DNA from 2 places in the Methylobacterium sp. 142-1Y genome. Region 2 is predicted to be linked to the other one. Evidence: riboswitches for the same ligand, from Rfam matches in the RefSeq annotation. Region 2 holds a riboswitch; the other holds the start of a gene.
The links. A riboswitch is a leader RNA that binds a small molecule or an ion and turns the genes downstream of it on or off. The one in region 2 is predicted to bind cobalamin.

Region 1 (4,781 bases), 1.2 Mb from region 2:
GGCGAGGCTCACGCCATTGTCGAAGGCGTAGCCGATCCGGCCGTTGAGCAGGGCGGTCGGCTTCGAGCGCACCGAGTTGTCCTCGATCAGGGGCCGGGGGCCGAAATAGCGGAAGCGCAAGCTACCGAACCAACCCTGGCCCTCGCCGAACGTGACGCCCGCCGAGGCGATGGTGGTCGGTGCCTCCGGCACGCGCTGGCCGACGGGGTCATGGTCGGAGAAGCGTGCGTTGGTGATCGTCAGGTCGCCCTCCAGCCGCAGCCAGGGCGTGAGGGCGTAATGGTTGCTCCACTCGATGCCGAAACGGCGGGTCGGCCGGCTCGGCTCGGTGGTGCCGGTGTCGCCTTGGAAGAGGTTCTCGGAAGCGAAGTCGAGCCGGAACAGCGCGAGGCTCGTCTCCAGCCCGGCGATGGAGCGATTGCGGATCCCGACCTCGTAGCCCGTCGAGGGGACCAGGAAGGGCGAGCGGCTGATGTTGAACAGCGGGCTTGCCGGATCGACCGTCGCGGTGACGCCGCGGACGTCGTTCGAGTGGAAACCGCCGCCGTAGTTCAGGTAGATCTCGGTATCCGCCCACGGCCCGAACACCGCCCCGAGCTTCGGGTTGACGATGCTGTCGCGAGCGCGGCCCGAATTCGCCGGGGTGTCGGAGCGGACATCGGCGTAGTAGCCGTCGGCTCGGAAGCCGACGCTGGTGCGCAGCCAGTCGGTCCAGCGCACCCGGTTCTCGTAGTAGAACGCGGCGCTCGCTTCCAACACGTGGTCGTCAAGCACCGTCGAGCGGGTTTGCCGTGCCGTTGTGTTGAACAGCCCGACCCGGATGTCGTCGGTGCGGGTCTGGACACCAATCTCGTTCTCCATCGGCAACCCGAACAGGTCGCCTTGGAAGACCCTGGAGATCTCGCCACCGCCGAGCACGCGGGCATCGCGCTGGCGGAACTGGTCGCCGTTGACGGGGTCGTTGAGGAAGTAGGTGAGGTTGTTCCAGAGGTTCATCTGGTAGCGGATCACGTAGGCCGAGGCCCGGGTGATGCCGCCGGCATCCGACTGGCTCCAGCGCCCGGAGAGCGAGAAGCGCCCGGTATCGCCGCCATCAGTCGGATCCAGCGTGCCGTAGCGGCCGATGATGCCCTCCGCCACCGCTCGCTCCGGGATCTGGTTGGTGGCGTTCCACTTGGCCCAGTAGGCCATGCCGGTGACGGCGAATCCGTCGGTCGCGGTGCCCTGGCTGTAGCGGGCGACGCCGTTGAGCTTGCGAAGGGCATCGGGCACGACCCATGGCCCGTCATAGGTCTGCGCTTCGCCTGCCACGAGGAGGTTTCCCGCACCGAGCGGAACGGAGGCGGCCGAGAGCCCTCGCTTGAAGCCGAAGCTGCCCAGCGTGGTGAGCGCGATGTTGCGGTCGAGTTTGTCGAGATAGTCGATCCGCACCGACCCCGCCGAGGCGAAGTCGCCGTCGCGGACGAAGTACGGCCCCTTGTGGAACTCGACCGCGCCGACGAGCTCGGGGATCAGGAAGTTGAGGTCGGCGTAGCCCTGGCCATGGGCGTGGGTGCGCATGTTCACCGGCATACCGTCGACGTGGATGGCGATGTCGGTGCCGTGGTCGAGGTTGAAGCCGCGCAGGAAGAACTGGTTGGCTTTGCCCTCGCCGGAATGCTGGGTGACGATCAGGCCCGGCACGGATTCCAGCACCTCGCCCGGGCGAGTGATCGGGCGGCTGTTGATCGCTGCGCCGCTGATGATGCCCGCGCTCGCCGCGTCGACGGGGCGCAGCCCGCCGCCGATGCCGGTGGTGCCACCAGGATAGCCGGCGCTGGCGGCCCCAGCCACGCTGGGAAGCGGCGCCGTCACCTCGATTTCGTCGAGACGGATCTCGTCTTGGGCAAAGGCAGATGCAGGGAGGCTGACCGCGGCGAGAGCCGCGAGGAACAAGGAACGGGAGACGGCGGTCACAAGGGAGCCTTTACGGCAGTGGCACGTCACCGTGGAGGCACCGGAACACCCCGTCCGGCGCGGCCCACATGTGACCACGGCTGACGGCCGGTCTCCTGGCTCGCGGGTCACCGCCCTCCATCGTCTTCCCGGGATGACCCCAGTGACGTCGGTGATGCAGGGCTCGCCGCTCACAGTTGCGGGGGCAGCTGCGGATTAGGACCTGGGCCCTCACCGCATTCCCTTTTAATCCCCATAGGGAACCGTCGAGCCCAGCTACGCGGCGATACGGCACGCGGTCAAGTGAGGCGGCGCGCGGCGGCGCAGGCACCACCGATGCCGGCGAATGCTGCGGTGGAGTTTGCTTCGGCACGAAAAAAGCCGGGTTGGGGAAGATCCCCACCCGGCTTCCAATGCTTCAGCGGGTGACCGCACGCGCGCGGATGACCCGCACGCCATCGTCGTTGACATCCTAGCGCATGAGCACCGGAGTGAGATGGCGCCCCGTGGACCCGGCCGGCCTTGGAATACGACGGTTCCAGTGCGTGGCCACCAGTGCAGGATTTCGCCTTCATCTGAGCGGAACCGATGCAGTCCCTCGCGGTCGTGCCATGACCAATCCCCGAACACCCCGCAGTCGAGGGCGGCATTTTGCAGGTCCAGCAGCGAGCCATTGTGTTTCAGTTTCATCGTGCGATCTCCGGCGCCGGCAAAAGTTCCGGCGAAGATTATTTTACCGAGTCGTGGTTTGGCCTAATGGGACACCTAAATCTGGGACCTCCAGGCTGCAGAGGCTTTGACGGCCTGACGCAGGACGGGCCGTCCGGCGCCGCCGGCCAACGTGACCCGGGCTCGCCTCGTCCCTGAGGCTGCCTACGAAGGCACGCTGCTGGCCGGTCTACGCAACGCATCCCGCGGCGCCTCGAGTCGTGTGCTGTTCACGCGATTCGGCGGGGGTGCCCCTGGCAACGCGGACGCCTAGTTCGACGCCGCCATTCTGCGGGCGCTGCTGCTAGAACGACGGCACAACCTTAAACGCGCATATTGTCACCCATAGCCCCCCAATTTCAGGCCTTCGGCGTTTCGTAGATCGTTACCCGTCCGAGATAATTTGCTGACTAAACTGTCTGCACTACGCCGTACGATATCATAATCTAATTGTTCTATCTGGGTTCGGCGCTGATATCCTAAGTCATGAGTCGGTAAAATACAATTTTAACCGCAGCTTCCCCCGATCGTTGGTATGCCAACGCTTTCAAGACCTGCATTCATCAGCTTGCAATGTGCTTCCGATGCGGAGTGAATATGGAAAGTCATGTGCATATAGACACTGATTTCCACATCACCACATTGGTACATGCTTATAGCGACATGCTGATCATGAAGATGGGAGAAGGGTACACCCCCTACATCCTCTCCCTCCTACACAAGCCACTTCGGGGCCCCCGGGAGTGGGTACTGGGGGAGATGAAGCAGGGGATCACTGAGGCCTACAAGACCCTCTTGCTCCGGGTTGCCCGCAAGCCCCGCTCCCCCGCCCACCGCAATCGCCTCCCCGAATGGGTCCTCGTTCCGGACTGGCCCGTGCCGAAGGGGGTGAAGGCGAGCCTGCGCGAGGTCACGCTCAACAACGGGTTGCACTACCAGGGTCTCGCCCTTATGCCGAGACCTCGGGCTGGCGCGATGGCCAGGGGCGCCAGCTCCGGCAGCGACTGCGCAACGAAGACCTACTCGCCCGTGTTCGGGTCACCCGCGTGGTGCTGGCGGCCGCGCACCGCGATTATGACACGGCCAACAACGAGAGCGCCAACCTCGCAGCCTTCTGCCAACGCTGCCACATGCGGCATGACCGCGACGAGCATCAGCGCCGCCGCTGGCGGACCCTGTTCCGGCGCAAGGCGTTGGGTGATCTGTTCCAAAGTCCCTACCCCGCTGCTCCGACAGTGCCGACTATCTCCAGTCAGAGATCGCGCTGACATTGGCGGCGCGAGCCGCGCGCAAATGCGAGCAGCATCTATGCTGCGTTGCTAACTTCCCAACACGATAAAGTGCTTGCTTGTGCAAACACTGCCGGCTTGCCTTGGAAGATGCCACAAGCTGGCGCGCGATGCTTCGCGCTAAGATGCACGTCTACGGGCGAGCATATGGTTTGTCGTGTCAAAATAGAGCCGATCGAGCACACTTGCTCAGCGAGCACAGCGGCACAGAGTACACTCCCCTTCCCCCTCTCACCCGGGAAGCACAAGCATTACCCTCCCCTCCTCCCCCTCCTTCCTCAGCCGAGCTCGACAGCAAGCCGCGACCGGCCACGGACCCCTGGCGGCACCCCGTCTTTGTGCGGGAATAGGGAATCCCCATTCCGCTTTATATTGAGGGGCTGCAGAGGCTGAATGAAGCTAGTCAGAGTGCGGACACCGGACGTCTGCAGGGCGCCACTTTCCGACCTTCAATCACTTCAGCTGGAGTGGCAGCTCGTCACCTGATAGCGGACCTCTCGCAGGCCGGCGAGTTCCATTATCAAAAAACCCATTAACAGTTGGTCGCGATAGCTTTTCGTCGACAAATATAAAATAGCGGCGCATTCTTGGCGGCGATCACTAAGCTAACGATTTTAGTGGTCTTCACGGCCAAGGATCAGATTATAATGCTGCAGAATTGGGCTTGGCAGGAATCGCAGCGGAAGGATCGGGGCCTCACACTGGCATAGCGAAAGCGAGCGCACTGGCGCTCGAAGGTACGTGCGACCAAGGCCGGGTAAGGCAACGCGCTCTATCCCGTTGTCAAGGCTGCCCGATCCGCATGTGGAGGCGGCGTTTCCAAGGGCTGCGCAGTCGCTTGCGCGGCGG
Region 2 (4,781 bases):
GGTCGTGATCCTCCTCCGTCTCGTGGTGCGACGGGCGGGAGGCGAGATCGTCCTCGGCGGCGGCATTCAGGCCCAGCAGCACGCGGGGATCGAGCGCGCCGTGGGCGGTCTCGACCAGCTTGACGGCCCGCGGCAGGTGCGCCTCGACCTCCGCGCGGACCCGCGCCCGCTCGGCCTCGTCGAGAAGGTCGGACTTGTTCATCACCACGAGGTCGGCGCAGAGGAGCTGGTCCTCGAACACCTCCTCCAGCGGGTTCTCGTGATCGACGCTGGCATCCGCCGCGGCTTGCGCCGCCATCGCCTCCGGATCGTCCGCGAACGCGCCCGAGGCCACCGCCGGGCCGTCCACCACCGCCACCACGCCGTCGACGGTGACCCGCGAGCGGATCGCCGGCCAGTTGAAGGCCTGGACCAGGGGTTTCGGCAGGGCGAGGCCGGAAGTCTCGATCAGGATGTGCTCCGGCGGCTCCGGCCGGTCGAGGAGCTTGTTCAGCGCCGGCACGAAATCGTCGGCGACGGTGCAGCAGATGCAGCCGTTCGGCAGTTCCACCACCGCGTCGGCGTCGCAGCCCGGGATGCCGCATTCGGCGAGCAAGGACCCGTCGAAGCCGACATCGCCGAACTCGTTGACGATGATCGCGAGCCGCCTTCCGTCGTTGTGCTCGATGGCGTGGCGCACCAGCGTCGTCTTGCCGGCGCCGAGGAAGCCGGTGACGATGGTGCAGGGAATCTTGTTCAGGATGGTCATGCGGTCACCGGCGCGGGAGGGATGCGGGCAACGACACCCTTGCGGAATTCCTGCGGACGCGCGCGCCAGGGCACGATGCCGTCCGGGGTCCCGGCATAGAGGCCGATGCCGTCGAGGATAGTGTCGGCGGCGATGTTCGGGTCGAGGTCGCCGTAGACGTAGGTCCAGCGGCCCGGGCTCGCGACCGCGACCGTGCAGGGCCGCTTGCAGACCGAGAGGCATTCCACCGGCTCGATCCGGATCGGCGCCCCGGGCCGGGCCGCGAGGGCCTGCGCCAGCGCGTCGTGCAGGCGGGCCCCGGCGCGGGGACCTTCGCCTGTATCGGCGGCGTCGCGGCAGGTGGTGCAGACGTAGAGGGTGACGGGTTCGCTCACGCGGCCACCTCGCTGCGGCGAGCGACGCCTTTCGACCCGCTCACCGCCTCCCAGGCCCAGCCGAAGGCGAGGCCGAGCACGGCCCAGAAGGCGAAGCCGATCGCCAGCGACCGGGCCGCGAACTGCGCCGCGAAGACCGGCGGCATCGCGGAGATCTCTTCGGGCCCGTGCGGGGCGCCCCAGACATGCGGCGCGACGATGAGGGCGAGGCCGAGGCCGATCGCGGCCGGCCCGCGGCGGATTGCCACCAGGTAGAGGCCGATCGCCGTGGCGAGCGCGGTCGCCACCCACCAGAGCTGGCGCGATTCGAGCCCTGCCGCGGCGATGCCGGGCAGTTCCGGCGGCAGCCCGATCGCCGGAGCCAGGCTGGCGGCGAGAAAGCCGCCGATGCCGAACTTCAGCGCCTCGGAGGGCGTCACCGCGCGGCCGGTCGCGACCAGCACGGCGCCGAGAAGCAGCGCGTAGCCGACGCCGCTCACCAGGGTGGCGAGCGCCGTGAAGGCGAGGCGCGGCAGGCCGGGCGCCGGCTGCCATTGCGGCTCGGCCCCATGGTCGTGGCCCGCATGGGCGAGCACGATCAGCGGGTTGGCGAAGGCGTGACGGGCGGGGGCGACGGCCTCGGCGGTCTCGTATTTCTCCGCCGCCAGGATCAGCGGCGAGGTGAGGGCGAATTGCAGCGCGGAGGCCACGCATGCGGCCAGGAAGCCGGCGACCAGGGCCGCGGCGAGCAGACGTTTCGTCATGGGAGGATCACCTGCACGACCAAAGGGCCGCGGGCCCACGCCCGGTCAGGGCGCAGGCCGCACGGCCCGAAAGGATTCGGCCCTGGTCAGTGGCAGGGGAAGTTGGCGGAGTGGCGCCAATCGTGCGCGGCGTTGTGCAGGGCGACCACCGGCGCGAAGCCGGAGACGAACAGCAGGCCGACGCCGAGGGTGGCGGCGAGGAGGACGGCGCTCAGGCGCTCGCCGACCAGGGCGGGGGAGAGAGACCGGGTGATCGCGACCATGACGAACTCCTGCCGCCCCACCGGCGGCGTCGAGAGAGAAGGGGTGACGGCAGGTCTCCTGGCTCGCGGCCTCGTGCCGGCCCACCGCCTTCCCGGATCGCTCCAGTGGCCGATGGCGGACCGTGTTCGACCGCTCACAGTTGCGGGGGCAGCCGCGGCCCGCCGGAGGCTTCCGGCTTCCGCGTTCCCTTTTCACCTCGTCACCGAGGCACCGTCGCGCCGACCCTAGCGGGTCGGGAACGGGCTTGCAATCGACGCCGGCTGCCGCGACACCTCCGGCCCCGAGGTTTTCGATGCCAGATTTCGACGAGGAGAGGCCCGTGCCGGACCGGAATCGCGCCGCCCCGCGCCTGACCCTGGTGCTGGGCGGCGCCCGCTCGGGCAAGAGCCGCTACGCCGAGGGGCTGATCGAGGCGCAAGCAGGCCCCTGGCGCTACGTCGCGACGGCGCAAGCCTGGGATGACGAGATGGCTGCTCGCATCGCCGAGCACCGCACCCGCCGGCCCCCGCCCTGGGAGACGGTCGATGCGCCCCGCGACCTCGCAACGGTGATCCGGGGAGCGCCGGCCGGCCGGCCCGTGCTGGTCGATTGCCTGACCCTGTGGCTGACCAACGCGATGCTGGACGAGGCGGCCGACCTGGCGGCGGAACGCGATTCTCTGATCGAGGCGTGCAAGGCGGCACCGGGGCCGCTGGTGCTGGTCTCGAACGAGGTGGGGTTCGGCATCGTGCCGGAGAATGCGCTCGCCCGCCGGTTCCGCGACGAAGCCGGCCGCCTTCATCAACGTCTCGCCACCATCGCCGACCGGGTGGTGCTGGTGGTGGCGGGGCTGCCGATGATCATCAAGGGAGACGATCGATGAGCGGAGACGAGGCGGCGCGCCACCGCGCCAAGATGGAGAAGCGCAAGGCGGTGCAGGATGCCGAGGTGGCGGGCAAGACGATCGAGAAGGGCCTGCTCATCGTCCATACCGGCCCGGGCAAGGGCAAGTCGACCGCCGCCTTCGGGCTTATGCTGCGCGCGCTCGGCCGCGGCTGGCGGGTCGGGGTGGTGCAGTACATCAAGGGCGCCTGGGAGACCGGCGAGCGCTTCGCCCTGGAGCGTTTCGCCGATCAGGTCGCCTGGCACACGATGGGGGAGGGCTTCACCTGGGAGACCCAGGACCGCGACCGCGACGTGGCGGCGGCGCGTGCCGCCTGGACGCAGACCGAGGCGCTGATGGCCGATCCGACCGTCCGGCTCCTGATCCTCGACGAGCTCAACATCGCCTTGCGCTACGACTACCTGCCGCTCGCGGAGGTGGTGGAGGCCTTGAGCCGGCGCCGGCCGGACCTGCACATCGTGGTGACGGGCCGCAACGCCAAGCCGGAGCTGATCGCCGCCGCCGATCTCGTGACCGAGATGGGGCAGGTCAAGCACCACTTCGCCGCCGGGGTGAAGGCCCAGGAGGGGATCGAGTTCTGATCGACGCGTTCCGATTGACGACCCGGGCCGGATCGGCGTAGAGGCTCGGCCATGACCAGCCTCTTCCTGTCCGGACTCTATTACGCGCCGCTCAGTTAAGCGGCAGGGTGCTCGTCATCTCTCAACCGCTGCGACATGCCGGCGGTTGAGGCTCCAGGATACCAGGACCCGCCGGCCTCGCTCCCATCCGAGGTCTCCCGTGCCGTCCTCCCCCATCCCGCTTCCCGCCCTCGGCCTGATCGGCTTCGGCGCCTTCGGCCACCTCGTCGCCACGCATCTGGCGCCGCTGTTCTCGCTGCGGGTCCACGACCCGTTCGCGCCCGATTCCGCCTTCGCGGCGGCCGGCGTCGCGCGGTGCGGCCTCGCCGAGGCCGCCGCCTGCCCGGTGGTGATTCTGGCGACCCCGGTCTCGACCCTCGCCTCGGTGGTGCGCGACGTCGCCCCGCACCTGATTCCCGGCGCACTCGTCCTCGATGTCGGCTCGGTGAAGGTGCGGCCGGCCGCGATCATGCGCGCCGGCCTGCCGCCGGGCGTCGACATCGTCGCCACCCATCCGCTGTTCGGGCCGCAGAGCGCGCGGGACGGGTTGCGCGGCCTCAAGATCGCGGTCTGCCCGGTGCGGGGGAACCGCGCCCGACGGGTCGGCGCCTTCCTGCGCCGCGCCCTCGGGCTCGACGTGATCCTGACGACGCCCGAGGCGCATGACCGGGAGGCGGCGGCGGTGCAGGGCCTGACGCACCTGATCGCCAAGGTGCTGGTGGCGATGGAGCCGCTGCCGACCCGGATGACGACCCGCAGCTTCGACCTCGTGATGCAGGCGGTCGGCATGGTCCGGCACGACGCGCCGGAGGTCTACCATGCCATCGAGCGCGAGAACCCTTACGCGGCGGAGGTGCGGCGGCGGTTCTTCGGCCTCGCGGCGCAGATGGATGAGGAGTTGGGGGAGGGCGCATGCGTCGGGGAGACATTGCGGCTCGAGGCCTGATGCCATTCCGGATTCCGCGTCGCGGCCCCGGGATGTCGGCTTCCTCGGCGCTGGAACGCTGCACCATCGCGTTGCGGGACGATCTTCTCGCCGCAGACGCGAAAAAGCGGGACGCTCGCGCGCCCCGCTTCCTCGCTCGCCCGATCGGGCGTCAGTTGCTCGCCAGGTGCGGCACCGGATCGACCGGGGTCGCGCCCTTCCGG

Region 1: linked by a shared signal. The riboswitch ahead of AC3AOF_RS15040 (TonB-dependent receptor) and the one ahead of AC3AOF_RS20760 (CbtB domain-containing protein) in region 2 are both predicted to bind cobalamin.

What each region holds. Positions count from the first base shown of each region.
Region 1 is NZ_CM173224.1:3,311,408-3,316,188, forward strand. It holds gene AC3AOF_RS15040 (TonB-dependent receptor) at 1-1,854, opposite strand, end outside; cobalamin riboswitch at 2,025-2,218, opposite strand; gene AC3AOF_RS15045 (hypothetical protein) at 3,495-3,911, shown strand.
Region 2 is NZ_CM173224.1:4,535,820-4,540,600, forward strand. It holds gene cobW (cobalamin biosynthesis protein CobW) at 1-748, opposite strand, end outside; gene AC3AOF_RS20750 (DUF1636 family protein) at 745-1,122, opposite strand; gene AC3AOF_RS20755 (CbtA family protein) at 1,119-1,865, opposite strand; gene AC3AOF_RS20760 (CbtB domain-containing protein) at 1,952-2,128, opposite strand; cobalamin riboswitch at 2,160-2,359, opposite strand; gene cobU (bifunctional adenosylcobinamide kinase/adenosylcobinamide-phosphate guanylyltransferase) at 2,422-2,991, shown strand; gene cobO (cob(I)yrinic acid a,c-diamide adenosyltransferase) at 2,988-3,593, shown strand; gene AC3AOF_RS20775 (prephenate dehydrogenase/arogenate dehydrogenase family protein) at 3,793-4,578, shown strand; gene AC3AOF_RS20780 (peptidoglycan DD-metalloendopeptidase family protein) at 4,730-4,781, opposite strand, start outside.